DNA from 4 places in the Kitasatospora sp. NPDC041917 genome. Region 1 is predicted to be linked to each of the others. Evidence: riboswitches for the same ligand, from Rfam matches in the RefSeq annotation. Region 1 holds a riboswitch; each other region holds the start of a gene.
What was found. Region 1 has a riboswitch for cobalamin ahead of nicT (Nickel transporter NicT). Riboswitches for the same ligand answer to the same signal wherever they lie in the genome.
Positions count from the first base shown of each region.

Region 2: another riboswitch for cobalamin. It lies ahead of ACZ6EM_RS10765 (ribonucleoside-diphosphate reductase subunit alpha); the one in region 1 lies ahead of nicT (Nickel transporter NicT).
Region 3: another riboswitch for cobalamin. It lies ahead of metE (5-methyltetrahydropteroyltriglutamate--homocysteine S-methyltransferase); the one in region 1 lies ahead of nicT (Nickel transporter NicT).
Region 4: another riboswitch for cobalamin. It lies ahead of ACZ6EM_RS16335 (cobalamin biosynthesis protein); the one in region 1 lies ahead of nicT (Nickel transporter NicT).

Region 1 is NZ_JBVJBI010000001.1:255,040-262,176, reverse strand. It holds gene ACZ6EM_RS01160 (AAA family ATPase) at 1-1,063, shown strand, start outside; gene ACZ6EM_RS01155 (hypothetical protein) at 1,072-2,745, opposite strand; gene ACZ6EM_RS01150 (ArsR/SmtB family transcription factor) at 2,804-3,187, opposite strand; cobalamin riboswitch at 3,270-3,482, shown strand; gene nicT (Nickel transporter NicT) at 3,514-4,629, shown strand; gene ACZ6EM_RS01140 (M24 family metallopeptidase) at 5,010-6,116, shown strand; gene efp (elongation factor P) at 6,195-6,758, shown strand; gene nusB (transcription antitermination factor NusB) at 6,763-7,137, shown strand, end outside.
Region 2 is NZ_JBVJBI010000007.1:68,445-75,581, forward strand. It holds gene ACZ6EM_RS10745 (hypothetical protein) at 1-193, opposite strand, end outside; gene ACZ6EM_RS10750 (helix-turn-helix domain-containing protein) at 871-1,728, shown strand; gene ACZ6EM_RS10755 (DUF397 domain-containing protein) at 1,731-2,033, shown strand; gene ACZ6EM_RS10760 (ribonucleotide-diphosphate reductase subunit beta) at 2,096-3,115, opposite strand; gene ACZ6EM_RS10765 (ribonucleoside-diphosphate reductase subunit alpha) at 3,115-5,526, opposite strand; cobalamin riboswitch at 5,718-5,843, opposite strand; gene ACZ6EM_RS10770 (GH12 family glycosyl hydrolase domain-containing protein) at 5,926-7,137, opposite strand, start outside.
Region 3 is NZ_JBVJBI010000016.1:157,269-164,405, forward strand. It holds gene ACZ6EM_RS21215 (ABC transporter substrate-binding protein) at 1-485, shown strand, start outside; gene ACZ6EM_RS21220 (MarR family winged helix-turn-helix transcriptional regulator) at 650-1,069, opposite strand; gene ACZ6EM_RS21225 (SDR family oxidoreductase) at 1,139-1,990, shown strand; gene metE (5-methyltetrahydropteroyltriglutamate--homocysteine S-methyltransferase) at 2,171-4,486, opposite strand; cobalamin riboswitch at 4,643-4,872, opposite strand; gene cobF (precorrin-6A synthase (deacetylating)) at 4,987-5,745, shown strand; gene ACZ6EM_RS21240 (MarR family winged helix-turn-helix transcriptional regulator) at 6,045-6,497, opposite strand; gene ACZ6EM_RS21245 (MFS transporter) at 6,497-7,137, opposite strand, start outside.
Region 4 is NZ_JBVJBI010000011.1:154,450-161,586, reverse strand. It holds gene ACZ6EM_RS16340 (alpha/beta hydrolase) at 1-1,009, opposite strand, end outside; cobalamin riboswitch at 1,434-1,565, shown strand; gene ACZ6EM_RS16335 (cobalamin biosynthesis protein) at 1,673-2,665, shown strand; gene ACZ6EM_RS16330 (cobyric acid synthase) at 2,662-4,200, shown strand; gene ACZ6EM_RS16325 (putative cobaltochelatase) at 4,337-6,460, shown strand; gene cobO (cob(I)yrinic acid a,c-diamide adenosyltransferase) at 6,467-7,072, shown strand; gene ACZ6EM_RS16315 (cobyrinate a,c-diamide synthase) at 7,077-7,137, shown strand, end outside.

The DNA of each region.
Region 1 (7,137 bases):
CGGCGTCGAGCTGGCCGGGCAGGCGATCGGGGAGCTTCGGGGCGTCCACGTGCTGGACGAGGTGGTGGACGGCGACCGCGAGGACCGCTTCCGGGCCCACGACGTGGTGCGGCTGCACGCCTACGGCCGGACCCGGGAACTGGCCGGCCGCGGGGAACTCCTCGCCGCCGTCGTGGCCTACTACCGGGGCCGGGCCTCGGTCGCCGACCGTGCGATGGCCGGGAGCAGGCTCCGCCTGCAGGACCCGAGCGGCGACGACCTGCCCCGCTTCGCCTCCGACACCGCGGCCCTGGAGTGGCTGTACGCGGAACGGGCCAACTTCCGCGCGGTGGTGGAAGAGGCGGCCCGGCAGGGGTGGCACGGCGAGGTGTGGCGGCTGTGCGAGTCGCTCTGGCTGCTGTACCACGACCGCAGGCTCTACCAGGACTGGATCGCCACCCACCGGCTCGGCATCGAGTCGGCCCAGTGGGACAACCAGCCGGCCGCCGTGGTCCGGATGCGCAACCAGCTCGCCCGGGCCCACTTCGACCGCAAGGAATACCGGCTCGCCGCCGAGCAGTTGGCGCTCGCCGCGGAGCAGGTCCCGCTGGTGACCGACCGTCGGGTGGTGGGGGTGCTCCACGAGACGGACGGTCTGCTCTGCCTGGCCGACGGCCGCCCGGGCGACGCGGTGCGGCGGTTCACGCTGGCTCTGGCGGCGAACCGGGGCGACGAGCACGGCGAGATCGTCCAGAGCTACAACCTGGCGCAGGCGCTGATCGCCGACGGCCGCGCGCAGGAGGCGCTGGCCCGGCTGGCCGAGGCCACCGCGCAGGCCGAGCGGACGCGGGACGAGGACATGCTGATGAAGCTGCCGCTGGTCCGCGCCCGGGCCCACCGGGCGCTCGGGCAGCCGGAGCTCGCCGCCGCCCACGCGGGCGACTGCGCCCGGCGGGCCGAGGAGCGCGGCCAGTACGCGAAGGAGGCGCAGGCCCACACCCTGCTGCTCGCCCTCGCCGAGGAGCTGGACGACGCGGAGCTCGCGGAGCGCAGCCGGGCGCGGCTGCGGGAGCTGCCGGAGTAGCGCCCTTCTCAGGGTCCGGTGCGGAAGGACACCCGGGTGCGGTGCTCGCCGGTGCGGACGGTGAGGCCGTGCCGGGGAAGGCCGGCCGGGTCGCCGCCGTCGGCGAGCCAGCAGGCCACGGCGGAGCCGAGCAGCAGCGGGTCGACGGCGGGGTCGGGGCAGGTCCAGTCCGGTTCGGCGCGGGCCTCCAGCAGCAGGCCGCCGCGCAGTCGGAGCAGGTGGCGGGCCGGGCCGAGGGCGGCCACCGCGACGGCGAGGCCGGGGAGTTCGGCGGCGGAGTCGGCGAGCCAGCGGGCGGCGGGGCGTTCGGCGTGCACCTCGGTGCGGGTCAGGACCTCGGCGGTGTAGCGCAGGGCGTCGCCCGGGTGCTCGTCGGTGAGGGCGTGGAAGCCGCGCGGGGCGTGGTCGTGCGGGTCGAAGGGGTAGCGCCGCAGGCTGACCTCGATGCCCTCGCTCCGGCCCTCGACGTCGTACGCGGTGGGCCGGTCGACGGTGCCGGGGCACGGGGCCGGCCTGGGGTAGGGCGGCAGGGCCGGTTCGTCCCCGGGCTCGTCCAGCCCGGCCAGGAAGGAGTGCAGCAGCGGGCGCAGCAGCCGGGCGGATTCGCCGCGGTGGGCGAGCGAGCGGTCGGTGATCGCGCTCAGGTCGGCCGGGGCCCGGGCGAGGGCCTGTTCGACCTGGGCGGCGAGGTCCCCGTCCGGGTCGAGGACGGGCGCTGCCTGGCCGAAGGCGTAGCCGGGGGAGCGGGGGTCGAGTTCGGCGGCGCCGGTGGCGACGAGCAGGGTGCGGTGGTTCAGGGCGGCGCCGTAGACGGTGACCGATCCGTGGTCGCCGATCACGCAGTCGGCGGCGACGAGCGCGGCCTGCCAGCCCTGGTGGGGCGGGATCAGGCGCAGGCCCATCCGGCGGGCGTCGTCGAGCAGCGCCTCGGGGTCGTGGCGGCTCCACACGTTGGGGTGCAGGACGACGGCCACCGTGTACTCGTCGGCGGGGAGCCGGCGGACCAGCCGCCGGGGGAGGTCCGGGCGGCGGCCGAACAAGGAGTGCTCGCTCCAGGTGGAGCTGACGACGACGAGCCGTCGGCCGCCGGTGGCACCGAGCGCAGCGCGGTAGCCGTCGCGGGAGCGCCGGCTGCCGAGCATCCGGTCGAAGCAGGGGTCGCCGACAACCCGGGCGACGTCCAGCGCCTCGGGGCAGGAGTCCCGCAGCCGGTCCAGCTGCTCGGGGTGGGAGAGGCCGAGGACGTCCACGAACACCCTTCCGCGGTGGGTGAGTTCGTTGCGGGACAGACCGGCGGCGGTGACCGTGTCGCCGGTGGACTCGGTGACCAGCCGGTTGTAGCCGACGCCGTGCGGGAGGACGACGAGGCGGGCGTCCAGCCGGTGCATGGAGGAGTGGACGGCGCAGGCGACGGCCAGGTCGAAGCGGCGGCTGACGGCGTCCTCCCAGTCCAGCACGGTGAAGCCGGGCAGGCCGTGCAGGTACTCGTCCAGGGCGCGGTCGGCGAAGGCGGAGCCGGGGTTGACGGTGAAGTACCGCTCGATGCCGTCCGGGTTCAGCAGGGTCAGGACGTCCAGGACCCGGGTGGCCGAGGTGAGGGTGCGGGCGACCGCCAGCACGCGGGCCCTGACCGGTCGGGTGTTCCACCGGTCGGCGGGCCAGGCGTGGGGGCGGGACGGCACGTCATGATCGTACTCATCCGCTTCGGCCGCGGCGCGGTTCCGGGGCCGGGCCAGTGGGTCAGCCCGTGGCCGCGGTGGGCTCGTGGTGTTCGCCGGCGGCGCACTCGTCGAGGAGGGGGCGCATGGCCTCGTCCACGAGCTGGTAGCGCACCACGCGTCCGTCCCGGTCGCCGGTGACCACGCCGGCCGTGCGGAGCAGCCGCAGGGCCTGGGAGACGGCGGGGTCGCGCATGCCGGTGGCGACCGCGAGGTCGGTGACGGCGAGCGGCCCGGCCCGGTGGAGGGCGAGCAGCAGGGCGAGCCGGCCGGGGTCGGCGAGCAGGGAGAACCGCTCGGCCCAGGACCGGACGTGGGCCGGGTCGCCGATCGCGGCGATGGCCTCGCAGACCCGGTGCCCGTCGATGGTGCGGTGGCCCGCGCGGTCGGCCGGTACGAGATGCATGCGGACATTCTCGCAGGCGGCGGTCTGTGATCCTGGACACCTGCGCAGGTGCGCAACCTTGCACGGGTCGGGGCGTGGCCCCTACGGTGTTCCCCGCCGTGGTGCTCGGGAAGACCGGTGACGGACCCTCAGGGGTCCCAGCCCGGAGCGGCCCTCGCCACTGTGATCGGGTCGTTCCTCCGTCCGCGGAGGAACGTCGTCCGTACCCATGGAGCCACTGGGCGCCTCGCGCGCTTGGGAAGGCGGGTACGGGCGTCCCGTCAGCCAGGAGACCGGCCACGGCATCTCACGAGGTTTTCCACGAGGTGCTGGAGCGTGATCCGCAGATGACCCTGCCCGAAACCGTTGCCGCCGGGGCCGAACCGGCCCCCTCCGCGCTGCCCAGCTTCCAGTGGCGGCGCGAGGACACCGTCCGTACCGCCGGGCTGATGGCGGTGATCGTGGCCATGCACGTGGTGGCCTTCGGCACGCTGATCTTCCTGGTCGCACCCGAGAAGTACGCGGTCGGTACCCAGGTCTTCGGGGTGGGCCTGGGTATCACCGCGTACACCCTCGGGATGCGGCACGCCTTCGACGCCGACCACATCGCGGTGATCGACAACACCACCCGCAAGCTGATGGCGGACGGCAAGCGGCCGGTCTCGGTGGGCTTCTGGTTCGCCCTCGGGCACTCCTCGATGGTGGTGGTGATGGCCGCCCTGGTGGCGGGCGGCGCGCAGCTGGCGAACACCCTGATGGACGACGAGTCGACCACCCACAAGTGGCTCGGCGTGATCGGGACGACCACTTCCGGCGTGTTCCTCTACCTGATCGGCGCGCTCAACCTGGCGGCGCTGCTCGGCATCCTCAGGGTGTTCCGCTCGATGCGGGCCGGGAAGTTCGACGAGAAGGAGCTGGAGGCGCACCTCGACTCGCGCGGCTTCATGGCCCGGGTGCTGAACCGGGCGACCCGTTCGATCACCCGGCCCGGGCAGATGTTCCCGGTGGGCATGGTGCTGGGCCTGGGCTTCGACACCGCGACCGAGGTCACCCTGATGGTGATGGCCGGCTCGGGTGCCGCCTCCGGGCTGCCCTGGTACGCGATCGTCTGCCTGCCGCTGCTGTTCGCGGCCGGGATGAGCCTGTTCGACACCCTGGACGGGACGTTCATGAACTTCGCGTACCAGTGGGCCTTCGCCAACCCGGTGCGGAAGGTGTACTACAACCTGACCATCACCGGTCTGTCGATCGCGGTGGCCTTCATCATCGGCACCATCGAGCTGGTCGGGGTGCTGCACGAGAAGCTCGATCTGACCGACCCGGTCACCGGGTTCATCGCCGACATCTCGCTGGACAACGTCGGCTACGCCATCGCCGGGCTGTTCGTGGTCGTCTGGGCGATCGCGATCGGGTACTGGAAGCTCGCCGGGGTCGAGAAGCGCTGGACGCCCGAGGGCTCCTGAGCCACCCGGCCGCGAGCAGCGGCCTGCCCGCGCACGCCGGAACGGCGCTTCCCCGCGGTGGGGAGGCGCCGTTCGCGTTCCGGGGGCCGGGTGCGCCCCGGGTCGGCGCTCCTCGCGGAAGGCGACGTGCCGGCCGGCGACCGGGTCGTACTCGCACAGGACCAGCAGTGACAGATCCGTGACGGAACGTAGCGGACGGCGGGGGTTCGAGGGACCGCCGGGGGGTGCGGGGCCCCTCGGCGGCACGCTGCGTGGGGGGCGGGGTGCGGGCCCGAGGGGGACGGTGCCGCGGTCGCGCAGGGGGGCGTGCAAGGGGTATTGGGGGTTCTGCCGGGGGTGCTCGGCGGGCGCTTCGGGCCGGGGGTTCGTAGGCTCGACGCATGGCGGATGCGTACGCGGGGCGGCGGGAGCGGGTGAGGGAGCACTGCAGTGCGGCCGGGGCCGATGCGGCGCTGATCACCCGTGCGGCGAACGTGCGGTACCTGACGGGCTGCGCGCCCTGCGGGGCGAGCCTGCTGCTGACCAGGGAGCGGGCGCTGCTCGCGCTGCCGGACGACCTGCCGCCGGACGACTCCGGGGAGCACCTGATCGCCCCTGACGTCACCCGGCTGCCGGTGGCGGCCGGGTCGGACTCCGCGCTGGCCGTCGCGGCCGTCGCCGCGCGGTCCGGGGTGTCGGGACTGGCGGTGGAGGAGCACGACCTGACCGTCACCCGGCACCGGGCGGTGGGGGGCCTGACCGAGGGGGCCCGGCTGGTGGACCTCGGTCAGACGGTCGAGCGGCTGCGGGTGGTCAAGGACGAGCACGAGATCGCCGACCTGCGGATCGCCGCCGAGATCGCCGACCAGGCGCTGGGCGAGCTGCTGGAGTCGATCCTGGTCGGCCGCACCGAGCGGCACCTGGCGATGGAGCTGGAGCGCCGGATGATCGACCACGGCGCCGACCGGGCCGCCTTCCCGGTCTCGGTCGGCACCGGCAGCCACTCCGGCCAGGCCGCCCACCAGCCCACCGACCGCCGGGTGGAGGAGGGCGACTTCCTGACCGTGGTGATGGGCGCCCAGTACCGCGGCTACGGCGTCTCCACCGCCCGCACCTTCGTGATCGGCGCGGCCCCCGCGCCCTGGCAGGTGGAGCTGCACCGGCTGGTCTTCCGGGCCCAGCGGGCCGGGCGGGAGGCGCTCGGACCGGGCGTGGAGCAGTGCGTGCCCGACCGGGCCGCCCGGCAGGTCCTGGAGGCGGCCGGCCACACCGAGGCCTCCCCGCACCCGGTGGGCCACGGCGTCGGGCTGGAGATCCGGGAGGCGCCGCGCCTCGGTCCGTCGGACATGGGTAAACTGGACAGCCGCGTGCCGGTCACCGTCGGTCCGGGGGTCCACCTCCCGGGCAGGGGCGGCGTCCGGATCGAGGACACGCTCGTCGTGCGCCCCCTCGAAGAGGGCGGGCCCGAGCTGCTCACCATCACCACCAAGGAGCTCCTCGCCCTGTGACCGCGGCCCCCCGGGGGCCGTGGAAGGCAGGACGCAATCCCTTGGTTCCTTGACAGCTATACAGGAGTTAGTGCGCCCGTGGCTTCCACGAACGATCTCAAGAACGGCATGGTCCTCAAGCTGGAGGGCGGCAAGCTCTGGTCCGTCGTCGAGTTCCAGCACGTCAAGCCCGGCAAGGGCCCGGCCTTCGTGCGTACCAAGCTCAAGGAGGTCCTGACCGGCAAGGTCGTCGACAAGACCTTCAACGCGGGCACCAAGGTCGAGACCGCCAACGTCGACAAGCGCGGCATGCAGTTCTCGTACAAGGACGGCGAGAACTTCGTGTTCATGGACATGGACACCTACGACCAGCTGACCATCGAGCCGTCGGTCGTCGGCGACGCCGCCAAGTACCTGCTGGAGGGCTTCGAGGCCCTCGTCGCGCAGAACGAGGGCTCGGTCCTCTACATCGAGCTCCCGGCCGCGGTCGAGCTGACCATCGCCGAGACCGAGCCGGGTGTCCAGGGCGACCGCTCCACCGGTGGCACCAAGCCGGCCACCCTGGAGACCGGCGCCGAGATCCAGGTGCCGCTCTTCGTCACCAAGGGTGAGAAGGTCAAGGTCGACACCCGCGACGGCAGCTACCTCGGCCGGGTGAAGTAAGTCCGTGTCGGCCGCACGCAGCAAGGCCCGCACCAGGGCCTTCCAGATCCTCTTCGAGGCCGACCACCGCGGGGTCGACCCGCAGCAGGTCCTCGCCGACTGGGTGGCCCGCGCCCGCGAGCCCAGGCCCGACGAGGGCACCCCGCAGGTCGGTGAGTACACCATGGAGCTCATCGAGGGGTACGTCCAGCACGCTCGTCGCATCGACGACCTGATCGAGCAGTACTCCGTCGGCTGGTCGCTCGACCGGATGCCGATCGTGGACCGCAACGTCCTGCGGCTCGGTGCCTACGAGCTGATCTGGGAGGACGGCGTCCCGGACGCCGTCGTCCTGGACGAGGCCGTCGAGATCGCCAAGGAGTTCTCCACGGACGACTCC
Region 2 (7,137 bases), on a different contig from region 1:
TGTCGTTGCGGGCGAGGCGGTTGGCGACGCCCTGGCCGCCGCCCGGCCCGATGCAGATCCGGATGAAGTCCCGGTGGGCCTCCCGGACGGGGAGGCCGCGGACGCGCTCCCAGAGGACGGGGAGGGCGTGGTCGAGGCTGGGGAAGTCGGTCGGGAGCATGATGCCGGCGATCCCGGCCCGGACGGCGCTCACGCGGCGTCCGCCTCGGGGGAGATGTGGCACCAGACGAACTTCCCGATGCCGCCCTCGCGCGGGCAGCAGCCCCATTGGGTGGCCAACTTCTGGACGAGGAACAGGCCCCGGCCGGTCTCGGTGGAGGTGGAGACGGCGGCGGGGCGGAGAGAGAGGGCTTCTCGCTGTCGGCGTCGTGCACCTCGATGCGGAGGGTGTCGTCCGGGGAGAGGCGGAAGCGGAGGAAGATCAGCCGGTCGCGCGGGGCACGGCAGTGCTGGACGGCGTTGGTGACCAGCTCGCTGACCAGCAACTCGCCGGTGAAGACGAGGAGTTCGCCGGACGGGTGGGGGAGGAGGAAGTCGTGGAGCTCCCAGCGGGCGGCGCGGGGGGCCTTGCGGTGCCGGGGCAGCCAGCAGGTCCGCTCGGCGGGGACGGGGGAGGGGGAGGGGGAGAGGTCTTCAGGCATGGCGGGGCCACCTATGGAGTGTGCAGGTGAGAGCGGCTGAAGAAGGCATGGGGATGCCCGGTGAGTAGCCCAGTGTGATCACGATGCGTCGACCGTCGAGCTACGTTGAGTAGCACGCGCCTGGGAACTTCCAAAGTGCAAGTCCCTACTTTGGAAGTGATCAAAGATTGTTGTCGACGCCGAGAGGGGGGCAGGCTGGCAGCTCGACAGAAGTGGGGAGGTCGCGGCGGTGCCCGTCAACAAGAAGCCGACCGTTCGGCAGCGGCGGCTGGCTCGAACACTCAGAGAGCTACGGGTGGACGCCAATTTGACGATCGCTCACTCGGCGCGGCATCTTGCGTGCGCCGAGAGCAAGATCAGCCGGATCGAGGCCGCCCAGTCGGGTATCAGGCTGGTGGATCTACGGTTGCTGCTCGACCTGTACGGGGTAACGGACTCAGCGGTTCGGGGCCGGTTGGAGGCTCTGTCTCGCGAAGGTCGTCTTCGCGGCTGGTGGGATCGATACTCGGACACGCTGTCGCCGCTCTATGCCGACTTCATCGCACTGGAATCCGATGCGTCGGACATGTACAGCATCCAGACATTTCTGGTGCCGGGCCTGCTTCAGACAGAGGACTACACGCGTGCGGTGGTCCGTGCCCAGATAGAGGATGCGACGTCGGAGCAGGTCGAGCGACTCACGAAGGTTCGCCAGGAGCGGCGCGCCGTGCTGGTGCGTGAGGCGCCGCTTCGGATGTGGGTCGTTCTGTCGGAGTCCGTGCTGAAGCACCGGATTGGTGGACCATCGGTTATGCGTGAGCAGCTCGACTTCCTGGTGGCGAGTGCCGAACAGCCGAACATCAACATCCAGGTCCTGCCGGAGGAGTCAGACGTTCATGCTGCGCTCTTTGGGCCCGTCGCCATCTTGAGCTTCCCCGAGGCGACGGAAACGGACGTGGTGTACGTCGACAGCCTGCTCAGCACGCTCTACATCGAGGAGCCGGAGGAAGTGTTCAAGTACACCAACCTGTTCCGCAGTGCCCTGGCGGAGTCATTGCCGCGTACCGAATCGGTCGCACTCATCGAGCGCGCAAAGGACAAGATCTAGAAATGGCGAGTATGTTCCTGCCGTCCGCTTCCGCTGTCGGACTTGAGTGGCGTAAGTCGTCGTACTCGGGTGCGCAGAGCGACTGCATCGAGGTGGCTGGGGTCGTTGCGATCCCCGGACGTGAGTGGCGCAAGAGCAGCTACAGCGCTCAGGCGAACGAGTGCGTGGAGACCGGCCGGCTGATCCTGGGCGGAATGGCTGTCCGGGACTCCAAGGACCCGGGTGGGCCGGCGCTGGTCTTCCCGGCCGATGCCTGGTCGTCCTTCCTCTCCGGGGTCAAGTCCGGGGAGTTTCCGACCGACTGACATGACAGAGGTGCCCCGCACGGGCTGTGGCCGTGCGGGGCACCTCTGTTGGTTCGTACTTCCTAGAAGTCGTCGTCGAAGGCGACGGTGCCCTCGACGGCCACCTGGTACGCCGACACGCGGCGCTCGAAGAAGTTGGTCAGCTCCTGGACGTTCTGGAGCTCCATGAAGCCGAACGGGTTGGTCGACCCGTACCGGATCGGCAGGCCGAGGCGCGCGAGGCGCTGGTCCGCCACGGCCTGCAGGTACTCCCGCATCGAGGCGGTGTTCATGCCGGGCAGACCCTCACCGCACAGGTCCTGGGCGAACTGGAGCTCGGCCTCGACGGCCTCCTCCAGCATCTCCGTGACCTGCTTGGCCATCTCGTCGTCGAAGAGGTCGGGCTCCTCCTCGCGGACGGTGTCGACCACCGACATCGCGAAGTCCATGTGCATGGACTCGTCGCGGAACACCCAGTTCGTACCCGTGGCCAGGCCGTGCAGCAGGCCCCGGCTCCGGAACCAGTACACGTAGGCGAACGCGCCGTAGAAGAACAGTCCCTCCACGCACGCCGCGAAGCAGATCAGGTTGAGCAGGAACGCCCGCCTGTCCTCCTTCGTCTGCAGCGAGTCGATGTGGTCGACCGCGTTCATGTACTTGAAGCAGAACTGCGCCTTCTGGCGGATGGAGGGGATGTTCTCCACCGCCGCGAAGGCCGCGTTGCGGTCCTCCGGGTCGGGCAGGTAGGTGTCGAGCAGCGTCAGGTAGAACTGGACGTGCACGGCCTCTTCGAACAGCTGCCGCGAGAGGTACAGCCGCGCCTCGGGCGAGTTGATGTGCTTGTAGAGGCTCAGCACCACGTTGTTGGAGACGATCGAGTCGCCCGTCGCGAAGAACGCGACCAGCCGGCCGATCAGGTGGCGCTCGCCCTCGCTGAGCTTCGCCAGGTCGGCGACGTCGGAGTGCAGGTCCACCTCCTCGACGGTCCAGGTGTTCTTGATCGCGTCCCGGTACCGGTCGTAGAACGACGGGTAGCGCATCGGGCGCAGGGTCAGCTCGAAGCCGGGGTCGAGCAGCATCTTGCGGTCTTCGGACTGGGACATTACTGGCAGGCCTCGCAGGACTCGGGGTTCTCCAGGGAGCAGGCGAGGGCGGCTTCCTGCTCCGGGGTGAGGGTCGGGGTGTTCACGGGCACGGGCGCCGGCGCGGCGGCACGGGCGGCACCGGACGCGGCCTGGGCGATGCGGGTGGCCGGGCGGGAACGCAGGTAGTAGGTGGTCTTCAGACCGACCTTCCACGCGTAGGCGTACATCGAGCTGAGCTTGCCGATGGTCGGCGCCGCCATGAACAGGTTCAGGGACTGGCTCTGGTCCAGGTACGGCATGCGGGCCGCGGCCAGGTCGATCAGCGCGCGCTGCGGCAGCTCCCAGGCCGTCCGGTACAGCGAACGCACCTCGGCGGGCAGCCAGTTCAGCTCCTGCACCGAGCCGTTGGCGTCGCGCAGGGCGTCGCGGGTCTGCTGGTCCCAGACGCCGAGCTCCTTGAGCTCGCGCACCAGGTACGGGTTGACCTGGAGGAACTCGCCGGACAGCGTCTCGCGCTTGAACAGGTTGGACACCTGCGGCTCGATGCACTCGTACACGCCGGCGATGGACGCGATGGTCGCGGTCGGCGCGATGGCCAGCAGCAGCGAGTTGCGCAGGCCGGTCTCGGCGATCCGGGCGCGCAGCGCCGTCCAGCGGTCGGCCCACTGCGGGGCGGCCGTCGGGAAGTGGTCGATGTGCAGCTCGCCGCGGGCGGCGCGGGTCTCGCCGTACGCCTCGTGGCGGCCGAGCTGCTCGGCCAGGTCGGCGGAGCGCTCGTACGCGGTGAGCATGATGCGCTCGGCGATGAGGGTGGAGAGGACCTTCGCCTCGGCGGAGTCGAAGTCGATCCGCAGCTGGAAGAAGACGTCCTGGAGGCCCATCACGCCGAGGCCGACCGGCCGCCAGCGGGAGTTGGACGTCCCGGCCTCGGTGGTCGGGTAGAAGTTGATGTCCACCACGCGGTCGAGGAACGTCACGGCCGTACGGACGGTGGCGTCGAGGCGCTCCCAGTCCATGGCGCCGATCAGGTCGTCGGCCGTGGCGCCCGGGGCGACGTGGGCGCCCAGGTTGACCGAGCCCAGGTTGCAGACGGCGGTCTCGGAGTCGTCCGTGACCTCCAGGATCTCGGTGCACAGGTTGGAGGAGTGCACCGTGCGGCCCGGCAGCGCGGTCTGGTTGGCGGCGCGGTTGGAGGCGTCCTTGAAGGTCATCCAGCCGTTGCCGGTCTGCGCGAGGGTGCGCATCATGCGGGCGTACAGGGTCTGCGCCGGGATGGTGCGCACGGCCTTGCCGGCCAGCTCGGCCTTGCGGTACGCCTCGTCGAACTCCTCGCCCCACAGGTCGACCAGCTCGGGCACGTCGGCCGGGGAGAACAGCGACCAGTCCTGGTTGGCGTTGACCCGGCGCATGAACTCGTCCGGGATCCAGTGCGCCAGGTTGAGGTTGTGGGTGCGGCGGGCCTCTTCGCCGGTGTTGTCGCGGAGCTCCAGGAACTCCTCGATGTCGGCGTGCCAGGTCTCCAGGTAGACGCAGGCCGCGCCCTTGCGGCGGCCGCCCTGGTTGACGGCGGCGACCGAGGAGTCGAGGGTGCGCAGGAACGGCACGATGCCGTTGGACTTGCCGTTGGTGCCGCGGATCAGGCTGCCGCGCGAGCGGATGCGCGAGTACGACAGGCCGATGCCGCCGGCGTGCTTGGACAGGCGGGCGATCTGCGCGTAGCGGTTGTAGATCGAGTCCAGGTTGTCCAGCGGCGAGTCGAGCAGGTAGCAGCTCGACATCTGCGGGTGGCGGGTGCCGGAGTTGAAGAGCGTCGGCGAGGACGTCAGGTACTCCAGGCGGCTCATCAGGCCGTACAGCTCGGCCACCTCGCGCACGGACTGCTCGCTGTCGCCGACCGCCAGGCCACAGGCGACGCGGAGCAGGAAGTGCTGCGGGGTCTCGATCACCTTGCGGGTGATCGGGTGGCGCAGCAGGTAGCGGGACTGCACCGTGCGCAGGCCGAAGTACTCGAAGCGGTCGTCGCCCTTGGTGTCGACGAGCGCGTCCAGGGCGGCCGCGTGCTTGGTGACGAAGGCGGCGGTGGTGTCGCCGATCAGGCCCTCGGCGTGGCCGACGGCGATCGAGGCGGAGAAGGACACCGAGCCCTGGCTGTTCGCCTCGTCGACGATCTCCAGGGCGAGCAGGCGGGCGGCGAGCTTCGAGTACTGGGGGTCCTCGGCGATCATCGACGCGGCGGCATCCACGGCCAGCCCGCGCAGCTCGGCGAAGTCCGAGCCGGCGTGGCGGCCGCGCAGCGCGGCGGCGGCGACATGGCCGGGGTCGACCTCGGTGAGGTCGGTGCTGCGGTCGGTGAGCAGCCGCAACAGGGCGCCGCCGGGGTCGGAGACCGTCGGGTCGGTGAAGGCGGTGCCGGTGCCCTGGGCGGGCAGGGTGGCTGAGGCGGCGATGGTCAAGGCGCTCTCTCCTGGCGGCGATCGGCGGCGGTGATCGGGGGTACCGGGCCGATCGGGGCAGGGGAGCACGCACGCGGGCGCAAGCGGCGTCCGCGCGACGGTGGCATCCCCGGCCCGCCCGCGAGGCCCGGAAGGAAACTGCTCGTGCTGCCGGCCTCTGCGGGAGGGCCCGTGGCACACCGTCGGCAGGTGTTCGGACTCGCGGGGAGGGCTCGTGGAGCCGCCCGCTCACCGCTGCGGGGCAGTCCCGGATTCGCACCGGGTTCCCCTGCATCGACAGCAGGGACGAGCATACATCTAGTGCCGTGAGTCCGATGCAGCCCCACATGTTGTGTCGCGAAGTACAGTTGTTCGACTGTGTGTGCGATAAACTGCTCAGGCTGGAGGGTGCCATTCCTGGCCTGTGCGGGCCTCGCACGGGCGCATCCGGACCTGGGCGGTCCCGCTCGCGGCGGCGCCCGGATTCTCGACGCAGCGCCCGGTGCCCTGGTTCGCGAGCTGCCCCGTCGGGGTCACCCGCCAGCGCTGATCGGGGCGCGAGGTGCAGTCCGTGAGGACGGGGAAACCGAGGCCCGGATCCTCGACGCAGCGCCCGTTCTGCCCCACCGAGCCGTCGTCCCCCATCGTCCACGCCTGCGCGGGCGAGCCGTCGCAGGTGCCGGCGCCGATCGCGGCCGGATCGCCCGCCACCCGGCTGTCCAGGCAGAGACCGGGCAGGGCCGAGGTGATCGCGCCGCTGGGCTGCCCGGCGGCGGCCTGGAACGAGAACGAGTCGCTGCTGAGCCCGGCGCCCCCGTCCCAGATCTCGAACCCGGCCTGGACGGCGCACAGGTACGAGCCCGCCGGGACGTAGCCGCGCTGGACGGCGTCGCGGGTGAAGGCCCGCAGGTCCAGGTCGGTGACGGAGGTCGCGCTGGTGGCCATCTCGTAGGTGATCAGGGTGTGGCTGCTCTTCTTCGGCGCCTCGTACACCCGGTAGGAGGCGCCGCCGACCTGGAGCTCGCCGGCCTGCCGGCCGAACGGGGTCTTGCCGTTCCCGCGCAGCCAGATCATCAGCTCGGCGCTCTCGGTGAAGGAGCAGCTGGTCCGGCTGTTGCTGTACCAGACGTCGTACGAGGCGTTGTAGACGCCGCTGTCGATCTGCGTGGTCCGCCAGCTGCTGGTGGCGTAGCGCAACTTGTCGACCGCGATGGGTAGCGGGCCGGTGCCGGGCTGGAGCTGGGTGCTGATGTGCGGGTACGCGCCGGGGCCGCGGTCCGGGTCGGTCAGGCTGGCGGGGCCGATGCCGCTGCGGGTCACCCGGAAGCCGCTTCCGCCGTCGGTGCCGCTGATGCAGAGGCCCCCGGTGGCGTTCCACTCGTTCGGGTTGATCAGGTAGCGGCCGGAGTCGACGGCCTGGGCGGGGTAGCGGTTCTCCCCGGTGGAGCAGATCTCGCCGGCGGTGGCGGCCGGCAGCGGGGCGACCGCGGGGGCGGTCTGGTCGGGCTGCCTGCGGTCCCGCGGGAGCAGCACGGCGCACAGGATCAGCGCGATCACGATGGTCGGCGCGAGCCACCACCACGAGCGCCGGGTCGCGCGCCCGGTTCC
Region 3 (7,137 bases), on a different contig from region 1:
CGGTGCTCGCCGTGTACGGCGACGCCCTCGGCCACAAGGACGACCTGACCGCCAAGCTGGACGCGCTGGACAAGCGCGCCGCCAAGGCCGGCGAGGGCAAGACCGGCAGCGCCGTCGTGATGCGCTGGATGCCCAACGGGCCGATCGTGATGAACACCACCAACATGCCCGGCGACCTGCTGAAGAAGGCCGGCGCCGGCACCATGCCGATCGCCGACGGCCTGGGCGCCCAGCCCCACTCGGACCCGCTGTCCCTGGAGAACCTCAACAAGGCCGACGCCGACCGGGTGTTCGTCGCCACCCTGAACGCCGAGGGCGAGAAGGCCCTGGAGACCGCCCGCAGGCAGGAGGCGTTCACCCGCCTCAAGGCCGTCGGCACCAACCAGCTCATGGGCGTCGACGGCCAGGTGTGGAGCAGCAGCTCCGGCCCGATCGCGGCGGAGAAGGTCGTCGAGGACATCGAGAAGGCCTTCGGCGCGAAGTAGTCGCCCCGGCCGGGGAATTACCCCCCCCCCCCCGAGCATTCTGAAGGGCCGTCATCGCAGCGCATGCGGTGACGGCCCTTCCGGCTGTTCCTACCGGCGGCGCGGGCGAGCGGCAACGCGTTGTGGACGGCGGACCCCCCGGGCAGTCGCCCGGGGGTCCGCCGTCATGCCTCCAGGACCAGCCGCAGGAGTTCGCGCAGCGACCCGCGCTGCTCGGCGTCGAGCCGGGCCAGCGGGTCGCCGGCGAAGGGCATGCGGGCGCGCAGATCCGCGGCGACCTCGCGGCCGGCGGCGGTGGCGGCGACGTGCTTGACACGACGGTCGGCGGGATCGACGCTGCGCTCGACCAGGCCGCGGGACTCCAGGCGGTCGACGATCACCGTCACATTGGACGGCTCCGCGTGCAGCCGCTCGGCGATCCGACGCGTCGGGACCGGGACCTCGGCGGCGAGCAGCGCCTTGGCCTGCAGCGCGGTCAGGTCGTGGGCCGCCGCGGCCGCCTCGGACTCCCGGCCGTAGCGGCGGTTGACGGCCGCGAAGAGTCCGACGATCTCCTGGGTGAGGTCATCCGGTGGGTGGGACATGGCCACCAGACTATCCAGGTGCTTGACAAAGTGAAATGTCAGCCCACATAGTTATGGATCATATTGGTTATGATCCATAAGCACTGGGAGTCCAGCGAGATGAGCGACCGGACCGTCCTGATCACCGGCACCTCCTCCGGCATCGGCCTGGCCACCGCCGTCGCCGCCGCCCGCGCCGGCTGGCGCGTCATCGCCACCATGCGGAACACCGCCAAGGCCGGCCCGCTGCTGGCGGCCGCCGAGGAAGCCGGGGTCACCGTCGACCTCCGGACGCTCGACGTCACCGACCCCGCGTCGGTCCAGGCCTGCCTGGTCGGCGTCGACCGGCTGGACGCGCTGGTCAACAACGCCGGCGCCGGCCACATCGGCACCCTGGAGCAGGAGAGCGTCGACGACGTCCGCGCCGTCATGGAGGTCAACTTCTTCGGGGTGCTGCACACCACGAAGGCCGCCCTGCCCCTGCTGCGGGCGAGCAAGGGCCGCGTGCTGACCGTGACCAGCGTCGGCGGCGTGGTCGGCCAGCCCTTCAACGAGGCCTACTGCGCCGCCAAGTTCGCGGTCGAGGGCTACATGGAGTCCCTCGCCCCGGTCGCGGCCACCGCCGGCGTCTCCGTCAGCGTCGTCGAGCCGGGCGCGGTGGCCAGCGAGTTCGTCAGCAACGTGGGCCTGACGGACGACGCGGCCGAACAGGCCGGGCCGTACGCCCCGGCCCTGGCCGCCTACCTGGACCGCACCCGCGGCGCCTTCGCCAACGCCCAGGCGGCCGAGGACGTGGCCGCCGGGATCCTCGACCTGCTCGCCGCCGAACGACCCGCCTTCCGGGTGCTCACCTCCGACGTCGCCCGGGCCTTCGCCGGGGTCAAGCTCAAGGACCTCGACGGCTCGGCCGTCCAGGGCCTCACCTCCGGCTGGGTCGCATAGGGCCTGGCCCGCGGATCACCGGGGCACGGGGCCCGCGAGCGGCGCGGTGGCCGGGCCGCCCCCGTCACCGGGCGGCGCGCCCGCGACGCCCTGGTCCGCCCGCCCGCGTCCGCCCAGGGGACCGGCCGGCCGGGGACCGGGGTGGGCGCGGCGGCCTTGCCGCGCCCACCCCGGCCGCCGTCAGCCGGCCAGTTCCTCGCGCAGCAGGCGGGCGGCGCCGACCAGGCTCTCCAGCGAGGCCCGGGTCTCCGTCCAGCCGCGGGTCTTCAGCCCGCAGTCCGGGTTGACCCAGAGCCGCTCCGCCGGGATCGCCGCCAGGCCCGCGCGCAACAACGAGACGGCTTCGTCGGTGCTCGGGACGCGCGGGGAGTGGATGTCCCAGACGCCGGGGCCGACCTCGCGCGGGTAGCCCGCCTCGGCCAGCTCGCCGGCCACCTCCATGCGGGAGCGGGTGGCCTCCAGGGAGATGACGTCGGCGTCGAGTTCGTCGATCGCGGTCATGATCGCGCCGAACTCGGCGTAGCACATGTGGGTGTGGATCTGGGTGTCCGCGCGGACGCCGGAGGTGGCGAGGCGGAAGGCCTCGGTGGCCCAGGCCAGGTACGCCGGGCGGGCGGCGGCCCGCAGCGGGAGGGTCTCGCGCAGCGCCGGCTCGTCGACCTGCACGACGGCGGCGCCGGCCGCCTCCAGGTCGACGACCTCGTCGCGCAGGGCGAGGGCCACCTGCCGGGCGGTGTCGGCGAGCGGCTGGTCGTCGCGGACGAAGGACCAGGCGAGCATGGTGACCGGGCCGGTCAGCATGCCCTTGACCGGGCGGTCGGTCAGGCCCTGCGCGTAGCCGAACCAGTCGGTGGTCATCGGGTGCGGACGGGAGATGTCCCCGGCCAGCACCGGCGGGCGCACGTACCGGGTGCCGTACGACTGGACCCAGCCGTGCCGGGTGGCGAGGTAGCCGGTGAGCTGCTCGGCGAAGTACTGGACCATGTCGTTGCGCTCGGGCTCGCCGTGCACCAGGACGTCCAGCCCGGCCTTCTCCTGGTAGGCGACGACCTCGCGGACCTCCGCCTCCATCCGCTCCCGGTAGGCCGGGGCGTCGATCCGACCCGCCGTCAGATCGGCGCGGGCGGTGCGCAGTTCGGTGGTCTGGGGAAAGGAGCCGATGGTGGTGGTCGGCAACAGCGGCAGCCCGAGCCGGGCGCGCTGGGCCTCGGCCCGCTGCGGGTACGCCTGGGCGCGCCGGGTGTCGTCGGCGGTGACGGCGGCGGCGCGGGCGCGCACCGCCGGGTCGCGGGTGATCGGGGAGTTGGCGCGGGAGGCGAGGTCGGCGCGGTTGGCGGCGAGCTCGGCGGTGATCGCGCCGGTGCCCTCGCGCAGGCCCCGGGCGAGCAGTGCCGCCTCGCCGGCCTTCTGTCGGGCGAAGGCCAGCCAGCGGGCGATCTGCGGGTCGATGTCGCGCTCCGCGGCGGCGTCGATCGGCACGTGCAGCAGCGAGCAGGACGGCGCCACGTCGACGGTGCCGGCGAGGCCGAGCAGGGTCGCCAGGGTCACCAGCGACTTCTCCAGGTCGTTGATCCAGATGTTGCGCCCGTCGATCACCCCCGCCACCAGCCGCTTGCCGGGCAGACCGCCGGCGGCGGCGAGGTCCTCCAGGTTGGCGGCGGCCGGGCCGGTGAAGTCCAGCGCCAGGCCCTCGACCGGGGCCTTGGCCAGCACCGGCAGCGCCTCGCCGAGCCGGTCGAAGTAGCTCGCGACCAGCAGCTTGGGCCGCTCGGTGAGACCGCCCAGCTCGCGGTAGGCGCGGGCGGCCGCGTTGAGCTCGGCCGGGGTGCGGTCCTGCACCAGCGCGGGCTCGTCCAGCTGCACCCACGCGGCGCCGGCGGCACGCAACTCGGCCAGCAGCCGGGCGTAGACGGGCAGCAGCCGGTCCAGCAGGGTGATCGGCTGGAAGTCCGCGCCCACCCCGGGCGCCGGCTTGGCGAGCAGCAGGTAGCTGACCGGCCCGACCAGCACCGGCCGGGCGGCGTGGCCGAGCAGCAGCGCCTCGCGCAGCTCGCCGACCGCCTTGGCCGGGTTCGCGGCGAACACCGTGTCCGGGCCCAACTCCGGCACCAGGTAGTGGTAGTTGGTGTCGAACCACTTGGTCATCTCCAACGGAGCGACGTCCTGGTTGCCGCGCGCCATCGCGAAGTACCCGGCCAGCGGGTCGGCGTCGACCGCCTCCCGGTGCCGCGGCGGGATCGCGCCGACCGCCACGGTGGTGTCCAGCACGTGGTCGTAGAGCGAGAAGTCGCCGGTCGGCACTTCTGCGACCCCCGCCTCGACGAGCTGCGCCCAGTTCGTCCGACGCAGGTCGGCGGCGGTCGCCAGCAGCGCCTCGGCCGCGACCGCGCCCTTCCAGTACCCCTCGATCGCCTTCTTCACTTCACGGCCCCGGCCCTGGCGGGGGTAGCCGTGGGCGGTGGCGACGCTCGCCGCGGCTGCGGACTTCGTGGTCAAGGGACTCTCCTTCGCGAGTCTGGATCCTCAAGTGCCCGGTGACGGCACGAGGACGCGAAGGGATGACGGACCGGACGGACGACCGCACCCGTGCGCGGCTCCGCCCGATATGGTCGCCGACCCGCCCACGAGGTCACCGGATGGCCGCGCGCGAACGCTCGCGCACGGGCAGTGGCAGGTCTTCGGACTCGCGGGCACACCCACCTCGGCCGAAACCGGGGCGGACACCTACTGGCCGTCGCTTCCCAGACCCGTCCCGGGTCCAGTGCGTATGACGGCGGTCGTTCCCACTCACCGCTGCGGGGCAGTCCCGGATTCCCACCGGGTTCCCTCTTGCGACGCGCCTGCCTGGCGGACAGGGCGAACCAGCTGCACCGCCAGCTTAGGGGCAAACCGTCGGCGTCGAGGCGGAAATCCCGCAAGGCGTCCGCGTGGTGAGACGCAGACTCCGCGCCCGGCCCCGGGCGGCGCACCCGGGGGCGGACGGCAGAATGTCTCCCATGCGGCACATCTTCGTCATCGGCATCGGCGCGGGCGACCCCGACCACCTCACCCTGCAGGCGATCAAGGCGATCGGTCGCACCGACGTCTTCTTCATCCTCGACAAGAGCGAGGAACGGCAGGACCTGATCGGGCTGCGTCGCCGGATGCTGGCCGACCACGGACGGCCCGGGCACCGCGTGGTCGAGGCGCCGGACGCCGAACGGGACCGCGCCACCTCCGCGTACGCGGCCGCCGTGGACGACTGGCGCGTCCGCCGCGCCGATCTGGTCGAACGGCTGGTCGCCGAGCACCTCGGCCCGGGCGAGAACGGCGCCTTCCTGGTCTGGGGCGACCCCGCCCTCTACGACAGCGTCATCGCCGTGGTGGACGACGTGTCGAACCGGGGCGGCGTGCCCTTCGCGTACGAGGTGGTCCCGGGCATCAGCAGCGTCTCCGCGCTCGCCGCCCGGCACCGCACCACGCTGACCCGGGTCGGCCGGCCGGTGCAGATCACCACCGGCCGCCGCCTCGCCGAGGGGTTCCCCGAGGGGGTGGACGACGTGGTGGTGATGCTCGACGGCCGGGCCGCCTTCGCCGGGATCGACCCCGAGGGGCTGGAGATCCACTACGGCGCCTACCTCGGCACCCCCGACGAGGTGCTCGTCTCCGGTCCGCTCGCCGAGGCCGCCCCGCGCATCCGCGAGCTGCGTGAGCGGGCCCGGGAGCGCAAGGGCTGGATCATGGACACCTACCTGCTGCGACGCTCGGACGGCTGACCCGACGCCTGCCCGACGCCTGACGGACGCCCGGATCGCCGGGCGTCGCCGACGGCGATGGCGATGGCGATGGCGGAACAGTTCCCGAACAGCCCGCACGATCGGCGTGCGGGCCTGCGAAGAACGGCGATTGACGGACCATCAAGGGCAGTGGGCCCCGGCGGTCGGCAGCACGGCAGCGGAACGGGAACAGCGGCCCGGACTCATGCATGCTGTCTCCGTCCTCGCGGAAAACACGGATCACCCGCGGCCGGTGTCCCGACTCCCGGATCCACGCCCGCCGCGTCGGGCGGCAGCCCTCAGTCCAGGAGCTTCGCCATCACCCGGTCGAGCGCGCGGAGGTCCTCCGGCGGCAGCGCGAGCAGCGCGTCCGGCGGCGTGGCGAGGATCCCGGTGGCGAGCGCGGCCTTGGCCTCGCCCTCCTCGGTGAGGTGGACCAGCTTGGAGCGCCGGTCCGCCGGGTTGGTGATGCGCTCGGCGAGCCCGCGCCGCACCAGGTCGTCCACGATGACGCTGGTGTACGGCGGGTCGGCGGTCAGCCGCTCGGCCAGCTCCCGCAGGGTGATCGGGCCGGCGGCGAGCCGGCGCAGCGCCCTGACCCGGCTGAAGCTCATGCCGAGGGCTTCGGCGACGGTCCTGCGGCGGTCGTGGCGCTCCAGCACGAGCGCGTACATCCCCTGCCAGACCCGGGCCGCCGTCGCGGCGTCCGTCCCGCTCCCCTCCGGGTGCCCACCGGTGTCGAGGCGCTCCATCAGGCGTCCACCGTCTCCTTCGTCTCCGTGCTTCCCTCGGTCGCCTCCTCGGCGGCGAGCCGCCGCGCCGTGCGCTCGGCCGTCGCCCGGGCCCAGCGGCCGGAAGTGAGCGTACCGGTGACCAGCACGGCGGCGCCGCAGCCGGCGATGATCCACCATGCCGTCCGGGCCGCCCCGATGAAGGCCGCCGGGTCCGCGAGGGCGCTGCCGGCCATCAGGGCGCCGGTGACCGCGACGCCCAGGGACTGGCCGACCTGTCGGCTGGTGGAGGCCACCGCCGCCGCCACCCCGGCCTGCGAGCGGGGCATCCCGGAGACGGCGGTGTTGGTGATGGGCGCGTTGACCAGGCCGAAGCCCGTGCCGAAGAGCAGGAAGGCGAGGACCAGCAGCCAGGCCGGCAGGTGCTCGGAGTAGCCGACCGCCTGGAGCACGGCGCTCGCGGTCAGCGCCGCCCCGGCCAGCAGCAGCGGCGTGCGCGGCCCCCGGGCGGCCACCATCCGGCCGGACAGCGGCGCGGTGAGCAGCGACATGACCGCCATCGGCAGCATGAACAGTCCGGCGTGCAGCGGGTCGAGCCCGCGGACGTCCTGGAGGTACAGGGAGGTGAGGAAGAGGAAGCCGCCGAGGCCGGCGAAGGCGG
Region 4 (7,137 bases), on a different contig from region 1:
GGCTGACCACGTCGCGACGGGCGGCGGCCAGCTTCTCGGCGGTGCCGAAGGGCGCGATCCGGTCCTCGGGGCTGTGCAGGAGAAGGGTGGGCACCCGCAGGTCGGTGCCGTCGGCGATGCGGGCGAAGTCGGCGAGGTCGACGCCGGTGCGGCCCTCCGCGGCCAGGGCCCCGAGCTCGGCGGCGACGCCCTGGAAGCCGGCCCGGGCGGCGTCCCGGCGGGCGGAGACCGGGAGGTCGAGCACCGGCGAGTCGAGGATGAGGCCGCTGACGGCGTGCGGCCAGGCGGTGCGGGCCGCGGTCTGGAGGGCCGTGGTCGCGCCGACCGACCAGCCGTAGAGGATCACCTTGCCCCCGCCGCTGTCGAGCGCCAGCCGTACCGCCGCCTCGATGTCGCGCCACTCGGTCTCGCCGAAGTGGCTGAGCCCGTCCGGGGAGGCGGGGGCACCCTGGTCGCCGCGGTAGGTGACGGCGAGGGCGGGCAGGCCGAGCCGGTCGAGGACGGGGAGCACCGGGAGGGTCTGCTGGCGGTCGGCCTCGGGGCCGTGCACCAGGATCACCCAGGTGCCGCGCTTGCCGTCGAGCCGCCAGGCGGGAAGGGCGCCGAGCTCGCCGTCGGCGGTGGTGTCGGTGAAGGGGAGGCCGAGTGCCTCGGTGGGGTCGCCGAGGTGGACCCGGGGGGTGAAGCGGACCTCGGTGCCGGGGGTGAGCGTGCCCCGGTCGGCGCGGAGCAGCCGGCGGGTGACGCCCCGCTCGTCGCTGTGCAGGACCTCCTCGACGACCGCGTGCCCGCCGTCCGCCCACTCGACCGCCCAGCGGCCGGGGCGCAGGCTCTCGGGGCCGCGGGTGAAGGTGACGCGGCCGGGGGCGAGGCCGCGGACCACGACCGGCCCGGACTCCGGGACGGCGGCCACCGGACGGACCGTCCGCTCGGAGGCCCGACGGCCGATCACCAGCACGGCGGCCCCGACCGCGGCGGCCGCCACGACGGCGGCGGTTCCCCAACGCATTTCGCTCCCCGCTCTGTTGCTCACGGACCGGACGGTGTTCGGGCACCAGTTCACCGGCGCTCCGTCCGCCCGGCCACCGGGCTGGGCCGTCCGGGTCACCCGGGCGGCGGCCCGGCGGCGCCGAGGAGGTACCGGAAGCGGGCGGCGAGGGCGGCGAGGGCGGCGAGGGCGGCGGCGGGGGCTTTCCGCGGTGCCTGCCACCGAACCGCAGGCGTGGCCCCGGTCCTGCCCCAGCCGCCGAACGCACGAAGCGGCCCGGCCGCGGCCCGGTGCCGCGCCGGGGATCCCCCGGCGTGTCAGCGGCCCCGCGCCGGACGATCCCCGGCCTGTCGGCGGCGTCCGCGTGTGACCAACCCCTCCGTGACCTCGGTTGACTCCCGGTTCGGGCCCGTGATGGGATCCTGGGGCCAAACGGAGGCATGGAGAGGAAGCCGGTGGAATTCCGGCGCGGTCCCGCCACTGTCACCGGGGAGCACGCTCGGAACATCGCCACGGCGGCCGTCGACGGCCGCTGGAAGGCTCCGGGGGTGCGTTCGACCCGGAAGCCAGGAGACTCTCGCCCCCGTCACGTCGATCCAGGGCGCGGACCCTGAGTGAGGACACGCACGCGATGCAGGCTGCCCCGCCCCACCGGACTCCGAGCTGCCTTCCGCCGTGCCCCCGATGACCCCGCTCGGGCCCTCCTCCTCGCCGCGCCCGCTGGCCCGCGCCGCCGCGTTCGCGCTCGGCGCCGTCGCGGGCCATGTCGCCGACGCCCGCTTCGCCGACCCCCGCCGGGGCCATCCGGTGGCCGTCTTCGGCAGCGCCGCGACCCGGCTGGAGCGTCGGCTGTGGCGCGACGACCGCGGCGCGGGGGCCGGGTACACGGCGCTGTGCGTGGGCGCGGTCGCGGCGGGCGCGCTCGCCCTGGACCGTACGGTGGGCCGGCGTCCGCTGGGCCGGGCGGTGCTGGCGGCGGCCGCGACCTGGACGGTGCTCGGCGGCACCTCGCTGACCCGGGAGGCGCGCACCATCGGCCGCTCGCTGGCCGCGGGCGACCTCGCGGCCGCCCGGGAGCGGCTGCCGCACCTGTGCGGGCGGGACCCGAGCGCGCTGGACGGGCAGCAGATCGCCCGGGCGGTGGTCGAGTCGGTGGCCGAGAACACCGCCGACGCCGTGGTGAACGCGCTGACCTGGGGCGCCCTGGCCGGCACGCCCGGCCTGCTGGCCTTCCGCGCCGTGAACACCCTGGACGCGATGGTGGGCCACCGCTCGCCGCGCTACGCCCGGTTCGGCTGGGCCTCGGCCCGGCTGGACGACCTGGCGGGCTGGCCGGGCGCCCGGCTGACGGCGCTGCTGACGGTGGCCGCCGCGCCCGAGCCCCGTACGGCCTGGCGGGTCTGGCGGCGCGACGGCTCCGCGCACCCGAGCCCGAACGCGGGCCAGGCCGAGGCGGCGTTCGCCGGCGCGGTGGGCGTACGGCTGGGCGGGGCGCTGCGGTACGGCGAGAGGGTGGAGCACCGGCCCGTACTGGGTGCGGAGCTGCGGCCGGTGACGGTGGACGACATCGAGCGCGCCTGTGCGCTCTCCCGGCGGGTGGGCGCACTGGCGCTGGGTACGACGGTCGCGGGGCACGTCCTGCTGCGGATGCTGCTGAGGAAGAGGGGACGGGCATGAGCAAGGCGCTGCTGGTCGCGGGGACGACCTCGGACGCGGGCAAGAGCGTGGTGACGGCCGGGATCTGCCGTTGGCTCGTCCGCCAGGGCGTGCGGGTCGCGCCGTTCAAGGCGCAGAACATGTCGCTCAATTCCTTCGTCACCGCCGACGGCGCCGAGATCGGCCGCGCCCAGGCGATGCAGGCGCAGGCCGCCCGGGTGGAGCCGGAGGCGGCGATGAACCCGGTGCTGCTCAAGCCGGGCGCGGACGGCCGCAGCCAGGTGGTGCTGCTCGGCAGGCCGGTGGCGGAGGTGGGCGCGCTGGACTACCGCGAGCGCAAGCCCGTCCTGCTGGAGCGCGCCCTGGAGTGCCTGGCGGACCTGCGTGGCCGCTACGACGTGGTGGTCTGCGAGGGCGCGGGCTCGCCCGCCGAGATCAACCTGCGCGACCGCGACATCGCCAACATGGGCCTGGCGACGGCCGCCGCCCTGCCGGTGGTGGTGGTCGGGGACATCGACCGCGGCGGGGTCTTCGCGGCGATGTACGGGACGCTGGCGCTGCTGTCGGCGGAGGACCAGCGGCACGTGGCCGGCTGGTTCGTCAACAAGTTCCGCGGTGACGCGCGGCTGCTCGCGCCCGGGCTGGAGATGCTGCACGGGCTGACCGGCCGTCCGGTGCTGGGCACGCTGCCGATGCTGCCCGGGCTCTGGCTGGACGCCGAGGACTCGCTGGACCTGTCGACGGTGGTGGACCGGGCGGACGGGCCCGGGCCGTACGGCGCGGACGTGCTGCGGGTGGCCGTGGTGCGCTTCCCGCGGCTGTCCAACTTCACCGACATGGACGCGCTCGCGCAGGAGCCGGGCGTGCTGGTGCGCTGGGCGACCCGCCCGGAGGAGCTGGCCGACGCCGACCTGGTGGTGCTGCCCGGCACCCGGGCCACCGTCGCCGACCTCGCCTGGCTGCGCGAGCGCGGTCTGGAGCCGGCGCTGCGGGCCCGGGCGGCGGCCGGGCTGCCGGTCCTCGGGGTCTGCGGCGGCTACCAGATGCTGGCGCGCTCGATCGTGGACGAGGTCGAGTCGAGGGCGGGGGCCGTCGAGGGCCTCGGCCTGCTGCCGACGCAGGTGCGGTTCGGCGCCGAGAAGGTGCTGGCGCGGCCGGTCGGCGAGGCGTACGGGCAGCGGGTGGAGGGCTACGAGATCCACCACGGCGTGGTCACCGTCGAGGGCGGGGACACGTTCGTCTCCGACGGCCGGGGGCGGAGTCTGGACGGCTGCCGGGTGGGCCCGGCCTGGGGCACGACCTGGCACGGCGCGCTGGAGAACGACGGGTTCCGCCGCGAACTCCTGCGCGAGGTCGCCGCGTTGTCGGGCCGGGCGTTCGTCCCGGCCCCGGACACCTCCTTCGCCGCGGCGCGCGAGGCCCGGCTGGACCGGCTGGGCGACCTGATCGAGGAGCACGCCGACACCGACGCGCTGTGGAAGCTGATCGAGGGCGGGGTGCCGGCGGCCGGATCGCTGCCGTTCGTCCCGCCCGGGGCCCCTGGGAGTGACGCATGAGCCGGGTACGGCGGCAGTGCCGAGTACGGCAGCAGAGCCGGGCAGGATCACGGAGCCGGGCAGGATCACGGAGCCGGGCAGGATCACAGGACCGGACGGTGCCGCGGAACCGGGCACGACAGGAGTGGGGTACGGCATGAGTGACGTCCGCTATCCGTTCACCGCGATCGTCGGCATGGCCGACCTGCGGCTCGGGCTGCTGCTGAACGCGGTCTCCCCGGCCGTGGGCGGCGTGCTGGTGCGCGGTGAGAAGGGCACCGCGAAGTCGACCATGGTGCGCGCGCTGGCCGGCCTGCTGCCGTCCATCGCCACCGTGGACGACTGCCGCTTCGCCTGCGACCCGGCCGCGCCCGACCCGCAGTGCCCGGACGGGCCGCACGTCTCCCCGCCCGCTTCCGAACGGCCGGCCCAGCTGGTCGAGTTGCCGGTCGGCGTGGCCGAGGACCGGATCGTCGGCTCGCTCGACCTGGAGCGGGCGCTGGCCGAGGGCGTCAAGGCGTACGAGCCCGGGCTGCTCGCCAGGGCGCACCGCGGCGTGCTCTACATCGACGAGGTGAACCTGCTCCAGGACCACGTGGTGGACCTGCTGCTGGACGCCGCCGCGATGGGCCGCTCCTACGTCGAGCGCGAGGGCGTGTCGGTGCGCCACGCGGCCCGGTTCCTGCTGGTGGGCACGATGAACCCGGAGGAGGGCGAGCTGCGGCCGCAGCTGCTCGACCGGTTCGGCCTGACCGTCGAGATCGCCGCCACCCGGGATCCGGCCGAGCGCGCCGAGGTGGTCCGCCGCCGGCTCGCCTACGACGCGGATCCGACCGGCTTCGCCGAGCGGTTCGCCGCGGAGGAGCGGGCTCTCGCCGAACGCATCGTCGCGGCGCGGGAGTTGCTGCCCAAGGTCGAGCTGACCGATGTGGCGCTGCGTCAGATCACCGCCGTGTGCGCCGCGTTCGAGGTGGACGGGCTGCGCGCTGACATCGTGATGGCCCGCACCGCCGTCGCGCTGGCGGCCTGGGACGGGCGCACCGAGGTGCAGGAGGAGGACGTCCGCAAGGCGGCGCAGCTGGCGCTGCCGCACCGGCGCCGCCGCAACCCCTTCGACGCGCCGGGGCTGGACGAGGAACAGCTGGACCGGACGCTGGAGGAGCACGCGCAGCAGGAGGAGCCTGAGCCCGAGGGCGACGGGTCCGGCCCGGACGGCGACGGGCCGGACGGCGACGGGCCGGAGGGCGGCCCGGACGGGGGCGGCCCCGACGGCGGCGGCGCGCCCGAGCCGTCCGACGGCGGCCCCGAGGGGTCCGCTCCCGAGCCGTCGGCCCCCGAGGCACCCTCCCCCGAGGGCCCCGAGGAGTCGGCGCGGCAGCCCGTGCCCGCCCAACACCCCTCCCCCGCGCGGGAGTCGGCGCCGGTCGCGGCCGGGGACCCGTACCGGACCCAGCTGTTCACCGTCAAGGGCACCGGTCACGGCGCCCAGGGCCGCCGCTCCCCCGCCGAGACCACCGGCGGACACACCATCCGCGCCCGCCGCCCGCAGGGCGCGCTCGGCCGGCTGCACCTGACCGCGACCCTCCAGGCCGCCGCGCCGCACCAGGCTGCGCGCGGGCGCAGCGGGCGGGCGCTGGTGGTGCACAAGGACGACTTCCGCGAACAGGTGCGCCAGGGGCGGGAGTCCAACCTGGTGCTGTTCGTGGTGGACGCCTCCGGGTCGATGGCCGCCCGGCAGCGGATGACCACCGTCAAGGGCGCGGTGCTGTCGCTGCTGATGGACGCCTACCAGCGCCGCGACAAGATCGGCATGATCACCTTCCGGGGCGCGGGTGCCGAGCTGGCACTGCCGCCCACCTCCTCGGTGGAGGTCGGGGCGGCCCGGCTGGAGTCGCTGCCCACCGGCGGGCGGACCCCGCTGGCCGCCGGCCTGCTGCGCGCGCACGAGGTGCTGCGGGTGGAGCGGCTGCGCGACCCGAGCCGGCGCCCGCTGCTGGTCGTGGTGACCGACGGCCGGGCCACCGGCGGGCGGGACGCGCTCGCCCGCTCGCACCGCGCGGCCGCGCTGTTCGCGGCGCAGGGCACGGCGAGCGTGGTGCTGGACTGCGAGTCCGGCCCGGTCCGCCTGGGCCTGGCCCGCACCCTGGCCGGGCTGCTCGGCGGCACCACCGTCGGCCTGGACGAGCTGCGCGCCGAGGGCGTGGCCTCGCTCGTCCGCGAGAGCCGGTCCGACAACCGTTCTGCGAACCGTGCAACCACCGCGATGCGAAAGGCGGCCTGAGCCGACATGCCCAAGGGTGTCCCCGAGAGCGTCCCCGACGACGGCCTGACGACCCGTCAGCGCCGTACACTGCCGATCACCGCCGTGCACACCGGCCCCGGCAAGGGCAAGTCCACGGCCGCGTTCGGCATGGCGCTGCGGGCCTGGAACCAGGGCTGGCCGGTCGGGGTGTTCCAGTTCGTGAAGTCCGCCAAGTGGAAGGTCGGCGAGGAGAACGCGCTGCGCGTGCTCGGCGCCTCCGGCGAGGGCGGCACCGTCGACTGGCACAAGATGGGCTCCGGCTGGTCCTGGATCCAGCGCTCCGCCGAGCAGGAGATGTCCAGCGAGGAGGCGGCCAAGGAGGGCTGGGAGCAGGTCAAGCGGGACCTTGCGGCCGAGACCTACCGCTTCTACGTGCTGGACGAGTTCACCTACCCGATGCACTGGGGGTGGGTCGACCCGGACGAGGTGGTGGCCGTACTCAAGGACCGTCCGGGCAGTCAGCACGTCGTCATCACCGGCCGGTACGCGCCCGAGGCGCTGACCGGATTCGCCGACCTGGTCACCGAGATGACCAAGGTCAAGCACCCCATGGACGCCGGCCGCAAGGGCCAGCGCGGTATCGAGTGGTAGGCCGTTGAGCACCGTCCCCCGCCTCGTCGTCGCCGCGCCCTCCTCGGGCGCCGGCAAGACCACCG